Regions from separate parts of the Bradyrhizobium sp. AZCC 2289 genome, predicted to be linked through region 4. Evidence: predicted binding sites of a transcription regulator. Region 4 holds the regulator's gene; each other region holds the start of a gene.
What was found. The regulator PhoB, encoded in region 4, activates phosphate uptake and scavenging genes when phosphate is short. The targets are predictions, from matches to a motif close to TGTCATNNANCTGTCAT.
Positions count from the first base shown of each region.

Region 1 (4,211 bases), 4.0 Mb from region 4:
GCGGTGGCGCGGACCATCGGCTTGATCAGATCGACCAGCCGGTTGCCGGCATCGATATCGACGCCCGAATCCGCGTAAGTGAGCCCGTTTTTGCGGTCGTTCATGCCCAATTCCAGATGATGACGGCTGGTTACGAAGAATTCCGCGATCCTGCAATGGCTCGCAAGCGAAGCGCGCATATACTATGTAGATAACAACCGGCTCACCGCGCAAAGGGCCGGATCCTTTGCGAAATCAGGCCGGTAGCCGGGAAGCGACCGAGTTGAGTATTCCGACCTCTATTCCGAACATGATTACGCTTGGCCGCATCATTCTGGTGCCGGTCATCGTCTGGGCGATCGCCTCCAGCCAGATGGAAATCGCGTTTGCGATCTTCGTCATCGCTGGCGTCAGCGACGCCGTCGACGGCTTTCTGGCCAAACGCTTCAACATGGCGAGCGAACTCGGCGCCCTGCTCGATCCCCTGGCCGACAAGGCGCTGCTGGTATCGATCTATATGGCGCTTGGCATCTGGGGCGCGGTGCCGCGCTGGATCGTCATCCTCGTGGTCTCGCGCGACATCATGATCGTGACCGCCGTGATTGTGTCATGGTTGTTCGACAAGCCGATCCCGATGAAACCCTTGATGGTGTCGAAGCTCAATACGGTGTTCCAGGTGGCGTTCGCGGCCCTGGTGCTGGCGTCGCTCGGATTTGGTTTTCAGCCAAGGCCTTACGACCTGATCCTGATGGGTTTTGTTACGGTCTTTACTTTGGTTTCGGTCTCCCTCTATCTCGTCGAGTGGGTGCGGCACATGAGCACGATCGAGGCAAGGTAGTGGCAGCCAGCGTTCATCCCCGTCAGCTTGCCTTCGCGCTGCCCCATGCAGAGAGCCTGACCCGCGACAATTTTCTGGAAGGGCCGGCCAATGAAGCCGGCCTCGCGCTGGTCGAGAACTGGCCCGACTGGCCCAACCGCATCATGCTGCTGGTCGGTCCGGAAGGCTCGGGAAAGAGCCATCTCGCCTCGATCTGGGCCGAACGGTCCGGCGCACGCTCGATCTCCGCGCATGCGCTGACGGCGGCCGCGGTGCCCGGCGCGCTGGCGACCGGCGCGCTGGCGGTCGAGGATCTGAAGCCCGGCGATTTCGACGAACGCGCGATGTTTCACCTGATGAATCTGGCGCGCGAGGACGAAGCCTATGTGCTGATGACGGCGCGCATCGCGCCGTCCGCCTTCGAGGTCGAATTGCGCGACCTGCGCTCGCGGCTGCGCGCGGTGCCGGCGGTGTCGCTGCTGCCGCCCGATGATTTGCTGTTCCGCTCCCTGATCGTCAAATTCTGCGCCGACCGCCAGTTGAGCGTCGACGAGGCGGTCGTAAGCTATCTCAGCACCCGGATCGAGCGCTCCTACGCGGCGGTCCGCCAGGCGGTCGAACTGCTCGACAGCGAGGCGCTGCGGCTGGGCCGGCCGGTGACCCGGGCGCTGGCTGCTGAATTACTGCGCAACGCCTGATCCGGCGCGCTTCCCGCCTTGACGCCGGCTGCGGCCGGAACATCAATGTCATTGAAACGTCATTGCCGTAACACATGGTTTGCGCGGGTTCCGTCTAGCTAGACGCACGCGCGGGCCCGGAATGGATCAAAAACTTCATGGATTCGGTACAAGCTATTGAAATCAAAGAAAAAGATATAATCGCCGAGGGCCCGCCCGCAATCGCGACCAGCCCCGAGCGCTTCATTAATCGCGAGCTGTCCTGGCTGCATTTCAATCGCCGGGTGCTGGAGGAAGCGGTCAACCCGGGGCATCCCGCGCTGGAGCGGGTGCGGTTCCTGTCGATTTCCGCCAATAACCTTGATGAGTTCTTCATGGTCCGCGTCGCCGGCATCAAGGCGCAGGTCCGCGAAGGCATCGCCGAACGCAGCCCCGACGGGGCGACGCCGGCGGAGCAGCTTGTCCAGATCAACGAGGCGGTCTCACAGCTCGCAAGCGACCAGCAGGCGATCTGGAGCAACCTGCGGACCATTCTTTCCGAAGTCGGCATCACCCTGGTCGATGGCCGCGACGTCACCAAGGCCGAGCGGAGCTGGATCGAAGATCATTTCCTCCACAACATCTTCCCACTGCTGACGCCGCTCGCGATCGACCCGGCGCACCCCTTCCCGTTCATTCCGAGTCTCGGCTTCACCATCGCGCTGCATCTGGCGCGGGTCTCCGACGGCAAGCCGATGAACGCGCTGATCCGCATGCCCGGCAAGATCGACCGCTTCATCCGCATGCCCGCGGGCAAGGACGGCGCGGTGCGGCTGATCACGCTGGAACAGGCCACCGGCCTGTTCATCGGAAAACTGTTCCCAGGCTATACCGTCAAGGGCCAGGGCGCGTTCCGCATTATCAGGGATTCCGAACTCGAAATCGAGGAAGAGGCGGAAGATCTGGTCCGCGTGTTCGAGACCGCGCTGAAGCGGCGGCGGCGCGGATCGGTGATCCGGCTCGAACTCGAAGCCAAGATGCCGGAAGAGCTGCGCGCGTTCGTACAGCAGGCGCTTTCCACCGCCGACGACGAGATCTTTCTGGTCGACGGCGTGCTGGCGATGAACGAATTGTCGCAGCTGACGAGGCTCGACCGGCCCGATCTGGAATTCACCCCCTACGTTCCGCGCCACCCCGAGCGCGTCCGCGACCACGGCGGCGACATCTTCGCCGCGATCCGGCAGAAGGATCTGATTGTCCACCATCCATACGAATCCTTCGACGTCGTCGTCCAGTTCCTGCAACAGGCTGCGCGCGACCCCGACGTCGTCGCCATCAAGCAGACGCTCTACCGCACCTCGAACAATTCGCCGATCGTGCGCACGCTGGCGGAAGCGGCCGAGGCCGGCAAATCGGTCACCGCGCTGATCGAACTGAAGGCGCGGTTCGACGAGGAAGCCAACATCCGCTGGGCGCGCGACCTCGAACGCGCCGGCGTGCAGGTCGTGTACGGCTTCATCGAACTGAAAACCCACGCCAAGCTGTCGATGGTGGTGCGCCGCGAGGGCGGCAATCTGACCACCTATGTGCACACCGGCACCGGGAATTATCATCCCGTCACCGCGCGCATCTACACTGATTTGTCCTACTTCACTTCGGACCCGGTCATCGGCCGCGATGCGGCGCGGGTGTTCAACTACATCACCGGCTATGCCGAGCCCAGCGACATCGAGAAGATGGCGGTGTCGCCGCTGACCTTGCGCAAGCGCATGCTCGAGCACATTCACGGCGAGACCAATTATGCGCGCCACGGCAAGCCGGGCGCGATCTGGCTGAAGATGAACTCGCTGGTCGACCCCGACATCATCGACGCACTGTATGAAGCGTCCCAGGCCGGCGTGGCGATCGAACTGGTGGTGCGCGGCATCTGCTGCCTGCGGCCGGGTCTGCCCGGACTTTCCGAGAACATCCGCGTCAAATCCATCATCGGGCGTTTCCTGGAGCATGGCCGAATCTACTGCTTCGGGATGGGCCAGGGCCTGCCCTCAACCAAAGCGGCTGTGTATATCTCCTCCGCCGACATGATGCCGAGGAACCTCGACCGCCGCGTCGAGATCCTCTGCCCGCTGCAAAATCCCACGGTACATCAGCAGGTTCTCGAGCAGATCATGGTCGCCAATCTGAAGGATACCGAGCAGAGCTGGCAGTTATTGCCCGACGGGTCGTCAACGCGTATGAAGGCCGCGAAAGGCGAAGAGCCGTTCAATCTGCACAACTACTTCATGACGAATCCGAGTCTGTCAGGCCGTGGAAAGTCTCTCAAGGAATCTTCGCCGCGCCGCCTCACACGCCGGAACGAGCGCCAGCCCTCGTCATAAGGGATCGCCGAAATGAAGCGGCCGCGCAAACGCGCCTCAAGCGTCGCGGTCATCGACATCGGTTCGAACTCGGTTCGTCTCGTGGTCTATGAGGCCATGGCGCGCAGCCTCGTCACCATCTTCAACGAGAAGGCGTTGTGTGGCCTCGGCCGCGAGGTTCAGAGCACCGGCCTGCTGGCGCCCGATGCGGTCGCCAAGGCGCTGACCTCGCTGCGGCGGTTTCGCGCCCTGTGCCGGATCCAGAAGGTCGGCCGCGTCTACGCGATCGCCACCGCCGCCTGCCGCGACGCCTCCAACGGCGCCGATTTCATCGCCAAGGCCGAACGCATCTGCGGCGTTCCGATTGAAATCCTGTCGGGCCCGCGCGAGGCCAAGCTATCC
Region 1 is NZ_JAZHRY010000001.1:9,179,623-9,183,833, reverse strand. Features, by position in the region: gene purM (phosphoribosylformylglycinamidine cyclo-ligase) at 1-104, opposite strand, end outside; gene V1289_RS42985 (CDP-alcohol phosphatidyltransferase family protein) at 263-817, shown strand; gene V1289_RS42980 (chromosomal replication initiator DnaA) at 817-1,494, shown strand; gene V1289_RS42975 (RNA degradosome polyphosphate kinase) at 1,632-3,830, shown strand; gene ppx (exopolyphosphatase) at 3,843-4,211, shown strand, end outside.
Region 1: a site for PhoB is predicted at 1,541-1,557, ahead of V1289_RS42975 (RNA degradosome polyphosphate kinase). Genes of this name have one in related genera too.

Region 2 (4,211 bases), 4.4 Mb from region 4:
CCTGCATGTTCAGGATCTGGGCCGCCGCCGCCACGCCCTGGGCGTGGTTGCCGGACGAGAACGCGACCACGCCGCCGCTGCGCGCGGCCTGCGGGATCGACGACAGCTTGTTGAAGGCGCCGCGGAACTTGAACGACCCGGTCCGCTGCAGCATCTCCGGCTTCAGGAACACTTTGGTTCCGACGCGCTCGTTGAGAACGGGGAATGACAACAGCGGCGTCCGTACCGCGAATGGGGCAACCACCCGCGCCGCCGCATCGATATCCGCAGCTTCGACCGCTGCATGGGGGGCTGGTTCTGTCATGTCAGCTTTGTATCGCGCCGGCGGACGCGCGGGCAAGACGCATTCCTGTGAAATCAGGCGGCGAAATGCGGGCCTTCGGCGACGAATTCGACCGCTTCGCCTTCCGGATCGACTGCCCGAACGTTCAGGGCGTGCTCGACAAAGACGCGCGCCGAGGCTTCCCAGGTATGGGCTGCGGCAAATTCGGTGCAGCTTTGCGGCGAAATTTGCAGCGCTTCCAGGCACGCCGCACCCAGATCGTCATCGAGCACGCCGACCGGCGCAGCTCCAATCACGTCGCGGGGCCCGGTGACCGGAAAAGCGGCAACCGGCAGGCCGCTGGCCAGCGCTTCGAGCAGGACGAGCCCGAAGGTGTCGGTCTTGCTCGGGAACACGAACACATCGGCGGCGGCATAGATCTCTGCCAATTCTTCGCCATGACGGGCGCCCAGAAACACGGCTTTCGGATATTTCCGCTCCAGCGCGGCGCGCGCCGGCCCATCGCCGACCACGAGCTTGGTGCCGGGCAGATCCAGATCGAGGAAGGCCTCGAGATTCTTCTCGACCGCGACGCGGCCGACGCTCAGAAACACCGGCTGCGGCAGGCAAAGGTCGACGGCACGCGGATGAAACAGGGCGGTGTCGACGCCGCGCGACCACAGCACCACATTACGAAAGCCGCGCATGCGCAATTCGATGGCGAGCGCCGTCGTTGCCGCCATCACCGCCTGGCTAGGCCGGTGGAACCAGCGCAGCGCCCGCCAGACCCATGCTTCCGGGATCGGCGAACGCGCAGAGACGTATTCCGGGAACCGGGTGTGGAAGCTCGTGGTGAACGGCAAGCCATGTTTGCGGCAATAGCGCCGCACCAACAGCCCGACCGGACCTTCGGTCGCGATATGAATGCTGTCGAGTTTAGCCGCTTCAATCAGTTCGGCGATCTTGGCCGGATACGGCAATGCGAGGCGCAGATCGGGATAGCTCGGCATCGCAAAGGTGCGAAACGATTGCGGCGTCAGGAAAGAGACATCGACGCCAAAGCCTTTCGCCGCCTGCGCCATCATGGCCAGCGTGCGGACCACCCCGTTGACCTGGGGATGCCACGCATCGGTCGCGACCAGGATATGCGTCATGCGGCGCGCGCCGCGACGCGGGGAACCGGGGCGGTCCGGCGCAGCGGATCGGTCCAGGTGATGATTTCGAACTGGCCGTCATCGTGCTCGGCGAGCGCCGTGCAGCTTTCCACCCAGTCGCCGCAGTTCATGTAGCGGATGCCGTGTTCGTCACGGATGGTGGCGTAATGGATGTGGCCGCAGATCACGCCGTCGGCGCCGTGGCGCCGCGCCTCGGCCGCCAGCGTCTTCTCGAACGCGCCGATATAGTTCACGGCGTTCTTGACCTTCAGCTTGGCCCATTGCGACAGCGACCAATAGGGCACGCCGAACATGCGGCGGAAGAAGTTGACGAGGCGGTTCATTTGAATCGCGAAATCGTAGGCCTTGTCGCCGAGATGGGCGAGCCAGCGCGCGTTTTGCACCACGAGATCGAAGATATCGCCGTGGATGATGAGGTAGCGCTTGCCGTCGGCGCCTTCATGGATTGTGTTTTCCACCACATCGATGCCGCCGAAATGCGTACCGTAATAGTTCCGCAGGAACTCGTCGTGGTTGCCCGGCACGTAGATGACCTTGGCGCCCTTGCGTGCCTTGCGCAGCATCTTCTGCACGAAGTCGTTGTGCGATTGCGGCCAATACCAGTTGGATTTCAGCGCCCAGCCGTCGACGATATCGCCGACCAGGTAGATCGTGTCGGCGTCGTGAGAGCGGAGGAAGTCGAGCAATTGGTCGGCTTGCGAACCGCGGGCTCCGAGATGGACGTCGGAGATAAACAAAGTGCGAAAGCGCCGCTCGGGGCTCTCTTCACTCGAGGAGTCACTTCCCATGCCAGTGCACCTACCAGATCTCTGTGACAAGGCGATGACGATTCACGCGACCGATGGCCCCAAGGAATCCATGACGACAATCCACGACGAGAATCAGCTACACGCCCCCCGCCATGGCGTAACAGCGCGATGCGACATTCAGGCGACATGAGAGCCCGTGTGTTTCCGGGTTCGCGTCGGAACTTGCGTCGTCCCGGCCAACGCCGGAGCGACGTGCAGAAAGAACGCTCCTGCCTCAGTAGAATTTATGGAAAGGATGGATCGTCCGCTGGAGCCTGCCATCGGGCGCGCATTTCGCGCGACCCGGTGGCGGACGATGACGACCGGATGTGTGTTCGCATTGCCGCGACGCATTGCGCCCGAGCCTTTGCAAAAAATCTCTCGCCCCATAGAGGGCGTGGGGAATACCGGGTGCCCGATGCACCCGCAGCCCCTGTGCATTGGTAGTAAGCACAGTACGGAGAGCATACTGAGCTCCAGTGCCGCGTGATCTGAGAAGTAGATTCTCCAGCGTTCGCAAGATTTCACGTTTTCACACAGCCAGGGTCATTCACGACCACCCGAGCCAGCGGTGGGTCCGGCCTTACGCCAGAGGAATGAGCCCGCCGGTTCACGCCGGCGGGCTTCAAGGCCTTTCTTCTTCAATCGGATAGGGCTGCTTTCGCTTTCACGCCGCAGACTGATGCGGTGCCGCGCTCTGCGTGGCTCCGATCTGTGTGAGCATCGTGAGCATGTCGAAGTAGTGCGAGGTGCTCTTGACCTTGTCGCCCTCGACCTGGACGACTTGGCATGCCGGCAGCTCGACCGGCTTGTTCGATGCCGGAATCGTACCTGTTGGTGTCTGCAGCGGTCCGGTATGAACGCCCTTCCACACGAGCTCGAAGACCGCGGTGTTCCCGCTGGCGAACTCGCGCACGAATGTGGCTCTAGAGTCGGGGAAGGCCTTGGCCCAGCCCTGCAAGGCATCGATGATCTCGCCGACGCCCTGGATGCGACGGTGGGTTCCCTTTTCGTCGTACACGGCGTCGGCAGCCAACGTCTCCTTCGCCTTGCTCCAGTCCTTGTCGTTGTATGCGGTGATTGAGGCCCTCGCGATTTCGATGACATTCGCCATGATGATCCTCCATTATTAACCCGCACCGGTCGGCGCCGAGCATTGCAATCCCCCAGCACGCACTAAATTGTAGCACTTTGCGGCAAACAGGCGAGCGAGAAACGGCCCAATTGGGCTGATGTCCGGCCAGGCCCAATCTCTGAATTACGGAATTGCGGTGACAGTGTTGGACTGCACCCCAAGTGAGACACGGCAATTTCTGTGCACTGTCACCTCATGCTCCGCAACAAACCGCGCCCTATTCGATCACCTCGTCGGCGCGGGTGAGCAGTGGCGGCGGTACGGTGAGACCGAGCGCCTTCGCAGTCTTGAGATTGATGACCAGGTCAAACTTGGTCGGCTGCTCGACCGGAATGTCAGCAGGCTTGGCCCCTCGCAATATCTTGTCGATGTATTCCGCAGACCGTCGCCATAGCTCGGGAAAGTTCGGCCCATAGGATATCAGACCGCCTGCTTCGACTCCCTCCCGGCCACCGTGCATGGTTGGCAGTCGCACACCAAGCGCCAGGTCATTTATATGGAATCGATTCGTGTTCACGAGCGCATCGATCACGATGTAAATTGCGTCCGCACGATCCCTGAGCGTCTCGAAGGCAGGTACGATATCCTCGGCTCGTCGGATTTCCGTTGTGATCACCTCATATCCGAGCATTCGGGCTGCCGCTTGAGCGTCGCGCATTTCCAGTATCACGGCGACGTTCTCGACGTTTTCCAGGATCGCCAGTCGGCGAAGACCAGGTATGACCTCGCGCAAAATTTCGAGCCGCTTTCCGGCAAGGTCTCTGGTCTGGTTCGACAGGCCGGTGACGTTACCTCCCGGTCGCGCCAGAGACGTGACGAGACCGTTGGCAACGGGGTCGCCGACCGCGACG
Region 2 is NZ_JAZHRY010000001.1:854,984-859,194, forward strand. Features, by position in the region: gene V1289_RS04380 (threonine/serine dehydratase) at 1-304, opposite strand, end outside; gene V1289_RS04385 (glycosyltransferase family 4 protein) at 358-1,416, opposite strand; gene V1289_RS04390 (UDP-2,3-diacylglucosamine diphosphatase) at 1,413-2,225, opposite strand; gene V1289_RS04395 (ester cyclase) at 2,893-3,339, opposite strand; gene V1289_RS04400 (ABC transporter substrate-binding protein) at 3,578-4,211, opposite strand, start outside.
Region 2: a site for PhoB is predicted at 2,249-2,265, ahead of V1289_RS04390 (UDP-2,3-diacylglucosamine diphosphatase). Genes of this name have one in related genera too.

Region 3 (4,211 bases), 3.0 Mb from region 4:
CGCGCCCGATGACAGGCTCCGCGACGAAGCAATCCATTCTTTCTTTCCGCTGCGAGATGGATTGCTTCGCTTCGCTCGCAATGACGAGGAGGTGATCCGGAGTCGCTTTCGAGAAGAAAAAGGCCCGCGCTGATGGCGCGGGCCTTTTTCGTATTGCGCAACAGGGCGCGCCGCAGGCGCTTTTCTCAGAACAGATGGTAGAACACGAAGTACAGCGCGCCCGAGATGATCATCGCGGCCGGCAGGGTCAGTACCCACGCCATGGCGATGTTGCGGATCGTCGACCATTGCAGCCCGGATCCGTTGGCCGCCATCGTGCCGGCGATGCCGGACGACAGCACATGCGTGGTTGAAACCGGCAGTCCGTAGCCGTCGGCCGCTGCGATGGTCGCGGCCGCCGTGATTTCGGCGCAGGCGCCCTGCGCGTAGGTCAGGTGGGTCTTGCCGATCTTCTCGCCGACGGTGACGACGATGCGCTTCCAGCCGACCATGGTGCCGAGGCCGAGCGCGATGGCGACGACGAACTTCACCCAGCCCGGAATGAACTTCGTAGCAGCGTCGAGCGAGCCTTTGTAGCTGTTGAGCGTGGCAACATCGGCGCTGGAGAGTTCGGCTTCCTTGTCCTTCATCAGGAAGCGGATGGCCTCGGAGACCAGGTACATGTCGTTGCGGGTGTTGCCGACGGTCTCCGCCGGGAATTTCGCCAGCGATCCATACTGGGTGACCTGGGTGCCGATGTCGCGCACCAGCACCGCCAGCGACGGATAGGTGCCTTCGTTGATCTGGTGCTGCGCGACATAGTTGGTCACGGCCGGCCGCGGGTTGCCGATGACGTTGTAACCGGCGGCCTTGCCCTCGATCACCCTGCTTGCGGTCATCGAATTCGCCGTGAACTGTTCGATCTGGCTGGCAGGCAGCGCGCGGTTGAGCGCATAGGCGGTCGGCACCGTACCGATCAGGATGAGCATGATGAGACCCATGCCCTTCTGGCCGTCATTGGAGCCGTGGAAGAAGCTGACCAGCGTACAGGTGAGGATCAGGACGCCCCGGATCCACCACGGCGGCGGCTGGTCGCCCTTCGGCTCGCCGAACAGCGCAGGCGTCGCGCGCTGCAAGATGAGCTTGAGGACATAGAGCAGGATCGCGGCCAGCGCGAAGCCGAACAGCGGCGACAGCAGCAGCGCCTTGGCGATATTGCCGGCCTGCGACCAGTCGACGCCGGAAGTGCCGTCGCGGCCGCGCAACAGCGCGTTGGTGATGCCGACACCCATGATCGATCCGATCAGGGTGTGCGAACTCGATGCCGGCAGCCCGAGATACCAGGTGCCCACGTTCCAGATGATGGCGGAGATCAGCAGCGCGGACACCATGGCGAAACCCGCGCTGCTGCCGACCTGCAGGATCAGTTCGACCGGGAGCAACGACACGATGCCGAAGGCGACGGCGCCGCTGGAAAGCAGCACGCCGAACAGATTGAACATGCCCGACCAGACCACGGCAATGTGCGCCGGCAGCGAGCGGGTATAGATGACGGTGGCGACCGCATTGGCGGTGTCGTGAAAGCCGTTGACGAATTCGAAGCCGAGCGCGATCAGCAAGGCGACGAAGAGCAGGATATAGGGCATGTAGGAGGTGACGCGCGTGCCGGTCGCATCGATGTCGGAATAGATGCTGTAGGCAACGAACAGCAGGGCGGCAGCGACCACCCCCATGTAGATAATGCCGGTCAGTGGATGAAAGCCTTTGTCGAGATCCGGACCCTTCCGCAATGCGGGTTCGATCGAACCGGGTAATGTCATATCGCTCATTGCAATCTCCTGTCCCAATGCCTCTGATTTTGGCCGATGCTTGTGACAGTTGATTGAAATGCGGATCGGCTGTTCCCATCGTTGCCGCGGACGGAAATGCGGGCGGGAACGCCAGTTCCTGGTGCGATGCAGTTGGCGGCCAGCTGCTGCGGACCACAATGTCGAACCGCGATGCTCGGAAAATGAATGCGGCGCTGACAGCCGCCATGGGCGCGACGCTGCGCAGGCCTTCGCTGGTAGCGATGCAAACGCCAAAGATTTTGGAAGGTGGGTAGGTCGCGCGCTGCACAGCACTGGGGCTGTTCGTACCGTGCAGCGCGCCGACCTCATGGGAACGTCATGGCGTGAACAGGACGCCCCAATTTCCTGCCGACAATGCGATAATATCATCTATCAATTAAAGGTTGTACATTTATTTGTCATTTTATCACCGCTTGTCACGACAATTTGTGGTTCCCCGAGCCATTTGGGATGCTTATGCCGCGCGCGGCGATTATCGCGGCAGTGCCGTTTTCAGCCGCGCCGGGTTGAAGATGTTGGCGTAAATGCGCCGCCAGGTTTGTTCCAGCCGGTCTTCGCCCGGCGCCTCGATCCCCGGCGTGATCGCGACGGCGTGGCCATCCCAATGCGCGCAGAGATCCGGGGTCAGGATCGACCACGGCATGTCGGCGAAACGGCTGGCGAAAAATGGCGCGGTCGCTTCGACGATGTGATGCTCCGGCTCGAACCAGGCGACGTAATGCAATTTTTGCTCGCGGCCGATTTCGCGGAAACGGACCGAGGCACGCATCCTGTGCTGGTCGCGATGCACGGCTTTCACCATTGCAAGAACGCGCGAGACATCGGGATCATCAGCGACGCCGAGCAGATCGCGATGGCCGCGCAGCCGCCACAGCAGCCGATACAGAATGGCAAAGCGCAGGGGATCGCGGTGCAGGATCGCCGATTGCGCCAGCACGACGAACTTTGCGGGTACGCTGATGGCATTGTTCGGTGTTTCGAGTGGCGCGGCGGACGGTTCGACCAGTTCGGGCCTGCCAACGCGCCATGTCACCGCCGACGGCTGCACTTCATGCCGCGCCAGCGTCCGTGCCGCTTTCCGCCAGCCGTCGAAATCGGTTTCGCTGCCGAGGGTGATGTGGTGCATGACACTCGCTCGCTTCTCGTCATGCCCGGGCAAAAGCGCGAAGCGCGTCTTCGCGCTAGATGTCCCGGGCATCCACGTCCTCTTTTTTTGCGGGCGAAAGGACGTGGATGGCCGGGCATAGGCGAGTGGAAGCGACGCCGTCCTTTGGACGGCTATGCCCGGCCATGACGGCTTGTTTAAAACCAAAGCCCTAATTACCTGATTCTATTCACGAATCTTCTGTCCGCTAATCCCGATTGACTCCGCCGGTCCAGTTAGCTTTATATTAGAACATATCATGAACAAATGAGCCAGCAGCGGGTTCATTCAACCAACCCGCAACGGCTCAAAATCTTAAGGGAGCGGCGCATGAGCGGCGCACGCATAAACACGCTTGCGACTTTGCGAGGACGCATCGAGCGCATCGAAGCGCATGGCGATGCATACGCCCCCAACAAGGTGCCGCTCGGCCATGCCGGCGCCGATGCGACGCTGCGCGGCGGCCTCGCCATGGCCGCGGTGCATGAAGTGTTTGCCGAGGGACATCAGAGCGCTGCGGCAACCGGGTTCATCGCAGGCCTTGCGGGGCGCATCACCGCGCGCCGGCCGCTGGTCTGGGTGCGGCAGGATTTTTCCGACATCGAATCCGGCGCGCCGTCGATGAGCGGGTTTTCCGAACTCGGTCTCGATCCGCGCCTGCTCGTGACCGTGCGCGCGGCCGACGCCGACAGCGCGTTGCGGACGGCGGCCGATGCGCTGGCCTGCGATGCGCTGGGCCTCGTCGTGCTGGAAGTCTGGGGCGAGGCGCGGCAGCTCGATCTCGTCGCCAGCCGCAAGCTGACCCTGGCGGCGCAGGCCTCCGGCGTCACCGCGCTGCTGCTGCGCCTGGCGGCAACCCCTCAGCCTTCAACCGCGGAGACGCGATGGATCGTGCGCGCGGCGCATTCGCCGCCGGGCAATCCCTGGCACGCATGGGGCGCGCCGGTGTTTGACGCGCAACTCGTTCGTAACCGTCATGGCCCGGTTGGGCGGTGGATCATGGAATGGAAATGTGATGAGTGCCTTTTCTCTGAACCGTCGGCGTATCCTCAGCCTGTGGCTGCCGCGCCTGCCCATCGACCGCATCAAGCGTCAATTCGGCCAGAACAACGCCGAGCTGGATAAAACGCCCAGCGTCGTCGTCGCCAAGCAGAACAACGCGCTGCAGATCCATGCGCTCGATGACGCAGCAGTGCGTTGCGGCCTCGAGGTCGGGCTGCCGCTCGCCAATGCCCGCG
Region 3 is NZ_JAZHRY010000001.1:8,242,932-8,247,142, forward strand. Features, by position in the region: gene V1289_RS38760 (inorganic phosphate transporter) at 186-1,808, opposite strand; partial or broken gene V1289_RS38765 (TIGR03915 family putative DNA repair protein) at 2,320-2,955, opposite strand; gene V1289_RS38770 (ImuA family protein) at 3,304-4,098, shown strand; gene V1289_RS38775 (Y-family DNA polymerase) at 3,989-4,211, shown strand, end outside.
Region 3: a site for PhoB is predicted at 1,851-1,867, ahead of V1289_RS38760 (inorganic phosphate transporter). Genes of this name have one in related genera too.

Region 4 (4,211 bases):
CCTCTACGAGAAGATCTCCAAATCCGAGATGGACGGCCGGGTCGAAAAGGCGTTGCGTGGCGGCGCGCTGTGGAATGAGGTCAAGGACAAGCTGAACGCCTCGGGCCTCTCGCTCTCCGGCGGCCAGCAGCAGCGACTCTGCATCGCCCGCACCGTGGCGGTGCGGCCCGAGGTGATCCTGTTCGACGAGCCCTGCTCGGCGCTGGACCCGATCTCGACCGCCAAGGTGGAGGAATTGATCCAGGAACTGGCGGAGGACTACACCATCGCCATCGTTACCCATAATATGCAGCAGGCGGCGCGCGTCTCGGACAAGACCGCCTTCATGTATCTTGGTGAGTTGATCGAGTTCGACGACACCAACAAGATTTTCACCTCGCCGAGCGATCGACGCACCCAGGACTACATCACCGGCCGGTTCGGTTGAGGAGATAACACATGGCTTCTGAACATACCGCCAAGGCGTTCGACAGCGATCTGCAGGAATTGACCCGGCTAGTCGCCGAGATGGGCGGCCTCACCGAACGCATGATCACCGAATCCGTCGATGCGCTGGTGCGCCGCGATATAGCACTCGGCAAGCGCGTGGTCGCCGCCGATGCCGAAATCGACAATCTGCAGCACATGATCGAGGAGCGCGCGGTGCTGACGATCGCGCGGCGCCAGCCGATGGCGATTGATCTCCGCGAAATCGTCGGCGCGATGCGGGTGGCCACCGATCTGGAGCGGATCGGCGACCTCGCCAAGAACATGGGCAAGCGGGTCGCGGCGCTGGAGAACGATTTTCATCCGCTGAAACTGATCCGCGGCCTCGAGCACATGACCGACCTGGTGCAGTCGCAGGTCAAGTCGGTGCTCGATGCCTATGCGGCGCACGACCTGCCGGCGGCGATGGCGGTGTGGAAGGGCGACGAGGAAGTCGACGCCATCTGCACCTCGCTGTTCCGCGAACTCCTGACCTACATGATGGAAGATCCGCGCAACATCTCGTTCTGTATCCACCTGATGTTCTGCGCCAAGAACATCGAACGGATCGGCGACCACGCCACCAATATCGCCGAAACCGTGTTCTACATGATCGAGGGCCAGCAGATCATGGACAAGCGGCCGAAGGGCGACATGACGACGTTCGCCACGACGGTACCCGGAAACTAGAGACGTAGCGTTTCGCGTGAAGAAAACGCGGCAAAATAAGACGAAGAGAGGCTTACACTGATGAGCGCCCGCATTCTGGTGGTCGAAGACGAGGAAGCGCTGACGACGCTGCTGCGCTACAACCTCGATGCCGAAGGCTACGATGTCGAAACCGTCGGCCGTGGTGACGACGCCGACACACGGCTGAAGGAGCGCGTTCCCGATCTGATCGTGCTCGACTGGATGCTGCCGGGACTGTCCGGCATCGAGCTGTGCCGCCGCCTGCGCGCGCGGCCCGAGACCAAGCAGCTGCCGATCATCATGCTGACCGCGCGCGGCGAGGAAAGCGAGCGGGTGCGGGGGTTGGCGACCGGCGCCGACGATTACATCGTAAAACCCTTTTCGGTGCCGGAACTGCTGGCGCGAGTGAAAGGCCTGTTGCGCCGGGCGAGCCCGGAGCGGCTCGCCACCGTGCTGACCTATGGCGACATCGAACTCGATCGCGAGAAGCGCCGGGTCGCGCGCTCGGGCCGTCCGATCGATCTCGGCCCGACCGAGTATCGCCTGCTGGAGTTCTTCCTCGAGCATCCCGGCCGTGTCTTCAGCCGCGAGCAGCTGCTCGACAGCGTCTGGGGCCGCGACATCTATATCGACGAGCGCACCGTCGACGTGCATATCGGCCGCCTGCGCAAACTGCTCAACCCCGGCCGCGAGCAGGACCCGATCCGCACCGTCCGCGGCGCCGGCTACGCGCTGGACGATCGCTTTGCCAAGGTGGAGTGAAAACACTCCACTGTCGTCCCCGCGATGGCGGGGACCCATAACCACGAATCTTGATTGTTGAAATGCGCTGGGGCTCCAGCAAGTCGTAACCACTCACATCGGTGGTTATGGGTCCCCGCCTTCGCGGGGACGACACCGGAGAGTGCGCAGCCTTACCTGGTCGGCTTCGGCGCCGGGCGGCGGCGATCGGAAGCCGGCTGATAGGCGACGCGCGAGTGGTGCGCGCAATAGGGCAGGCTGGCGAGCGCCTTGCCGCCGCAGAAGAAGAAGTCGTTGCTCGAGGGATCGCCGATCGGCCAGTGGCAGGTGGCCTCGTTGAGCTCGAGCAGCGACAGCCGCTGGCTCATCGGCACCACATTGTCGTAGGCGACCGGATCGGGCTCCATCTCCACGTCAAAGGCATGGGCCAGCGCGGTGTTGCCGCGCGACACCGGCCGCGAAACCCGCATCATCTGCTGGGCTGGGCGGGCCTTGCGCTGCCGCGGGGCGGCCGAGGAGGGGCTCTTGGCGCGGCCGGAAAGCCCCAGCCGGTGCACTTTGCCGATCACCGCATTTCGCGTCACATTTCCGAGTTCCGCGGCGATCTGGCTGGCCGAAAGGCCGGACTCCCAGAGTTTTTTCAGTTGCTCGACGCGATCGTCGGACCAGGTCAATACTGTCATCGCATTCTTCCCTTCGCGTCGCGCCGGCCAACCTGGGGCAGCGCTGGCGATGCCAATCGTCTCAAATATCCCTGCGGGCAGAATCCCTTAGCCCTCGCCGGGCGCAGAAAGCGCGCCCGAACGTTTACGCAGAACACTGGGACTTCAGAGGATCAGATCCGCCGCACGAGATGTCGTACCCGACAGCTCAGACGCTACAATATGGCGTGACTCTGGCGCAAGAGTCCCCGTCGGGGCGTCCACATGTTCCGACATCTAGGCATTGCAATTGGGTTTTTCCACTCCCCCGGAATGTTACGGATTGCTTTCTTCTTGCACTGCAGGAAGGCACGTCTCGTGGCGTGTTGACAGTTACCGCCGCCAGCATAGAATGTTTGCCACGTGCCGCCCGAAAAGGCGGCACGTTTTGTTTTCGGAAGACGGGCTGCTGCCGCGCCCCTGCAGGCATCGTGACTGTCTCATAACCATCAGTGATTGCCATGACCAAGAGCGCCACGTCGCATCTGCTTCCCGTCTTCGCCAGGGTCGATCTTGGCTTCGAGCGCGGCGAAGGCGCGTGGCTGATCGCAACCAATGGCGAGCGCTATCTCGACTTCACCTCCGGCGTCGCGGTGAACGCGCTCGGTCATTGCCATCCGTATCTGGTCGCGGCCCTGCAGGAGCAGGCGACGAAACTCTGGCACATGTCGAACCTGTTCAAATCGCCCGACGGCGACAAGCTCGCGGCACGGCTGTGCGAGCAGAGTTTTGCGGATTTCGTATTCTTCTGTAATTCCGGCGCCGAAGCGATGGAATGCGCGATCAAGGTCGCGCGCCGCTATCACGCCGCAAAAGGCCATCCCGAGCGCTACCGCCTCGTCACCTTCGAGGGCGCGTTCCACGGCCGTACGCTCGGCACGCTGGCTGCGACCGGCTCGGCCAAATATCTCGAAGGCTTTGGTCCGCCGCTGGACGGTTTCGACCAGGTCCCGCACGGCGATCTCGAAGCCGTGAAAAAGGCGATCGGCCCAAACACCGCCGGCATCCTGATCGAGCCGGTGCAGGGCGAGGGCGGTGTGCGCACCGCGCCGCACGCGTTCTTCAAGGCGCTGCGTCAGCTCTGCGACGACAAGGGCCTGCTTTTGGTATTCGACGAGGTGCAGACCGGCATGGGCCGCACCGGCGATCTCTTTGCCTATAAGCGCCTCGGCGTCACGCCGGATGTGATGTCGCTGGCGAAGGCGCTCGGCGGCGGTTTTCCGATCGGCGCGTGCCTTGCGACTGCGGAAGCCGCGTCCGGCATGACGCCGGGCTCGCACGGCTCGACCTTCGGCGGCAACCCGCTGGCGGTCGCGGCCGCCAACGCGGTGCTCGACGTGATGCTGAAGCCCGGCTTCTTCGACCATGTGCAGAAGATGTCGCTGCTGTTGAAACAGAAGCTGGCCTCGGTGGTCGATCGCTATCCCCAAGTGCTGTCGGAAGTGCGCGGCGAAGGCCTTTTGGTCGGCGTCAAGGCCGTGGTGCCGTCGGGCGATCTCGTCAATGCGTTGCGCGACCAGAAGCTGCTGACCGTCGGCGCCGGCGACAATGTGGTGCGCTTCCTGGCGCCCCTGATCGTCTCCGAGTCCGAGATCGCGGAATCCGTCGCCAGCC
Region 4 is NZ_JAZHRY010000001.1:5,206,170-5,210,380, forward strand. Features, by position in the region: gene pstB (phosphate ABC transporter ATP-binding protein PstB) at 1-427, shown strand, start outside; gene phoU (phosphate signaling complex protein PhoU) at 439-1,155, shown strand; gene phoB (phosphate regulon transcriptional regulator PhoB) at 1,216-1,917, shown strand; gene V1289_RS24775 (GcrA family cell cycle regulator) at 2,070-2,579, opposite strand; gene V1289_RS24780 (aspartate aminotransferase family protein) at 3,059-4,211, shown strand, end outside.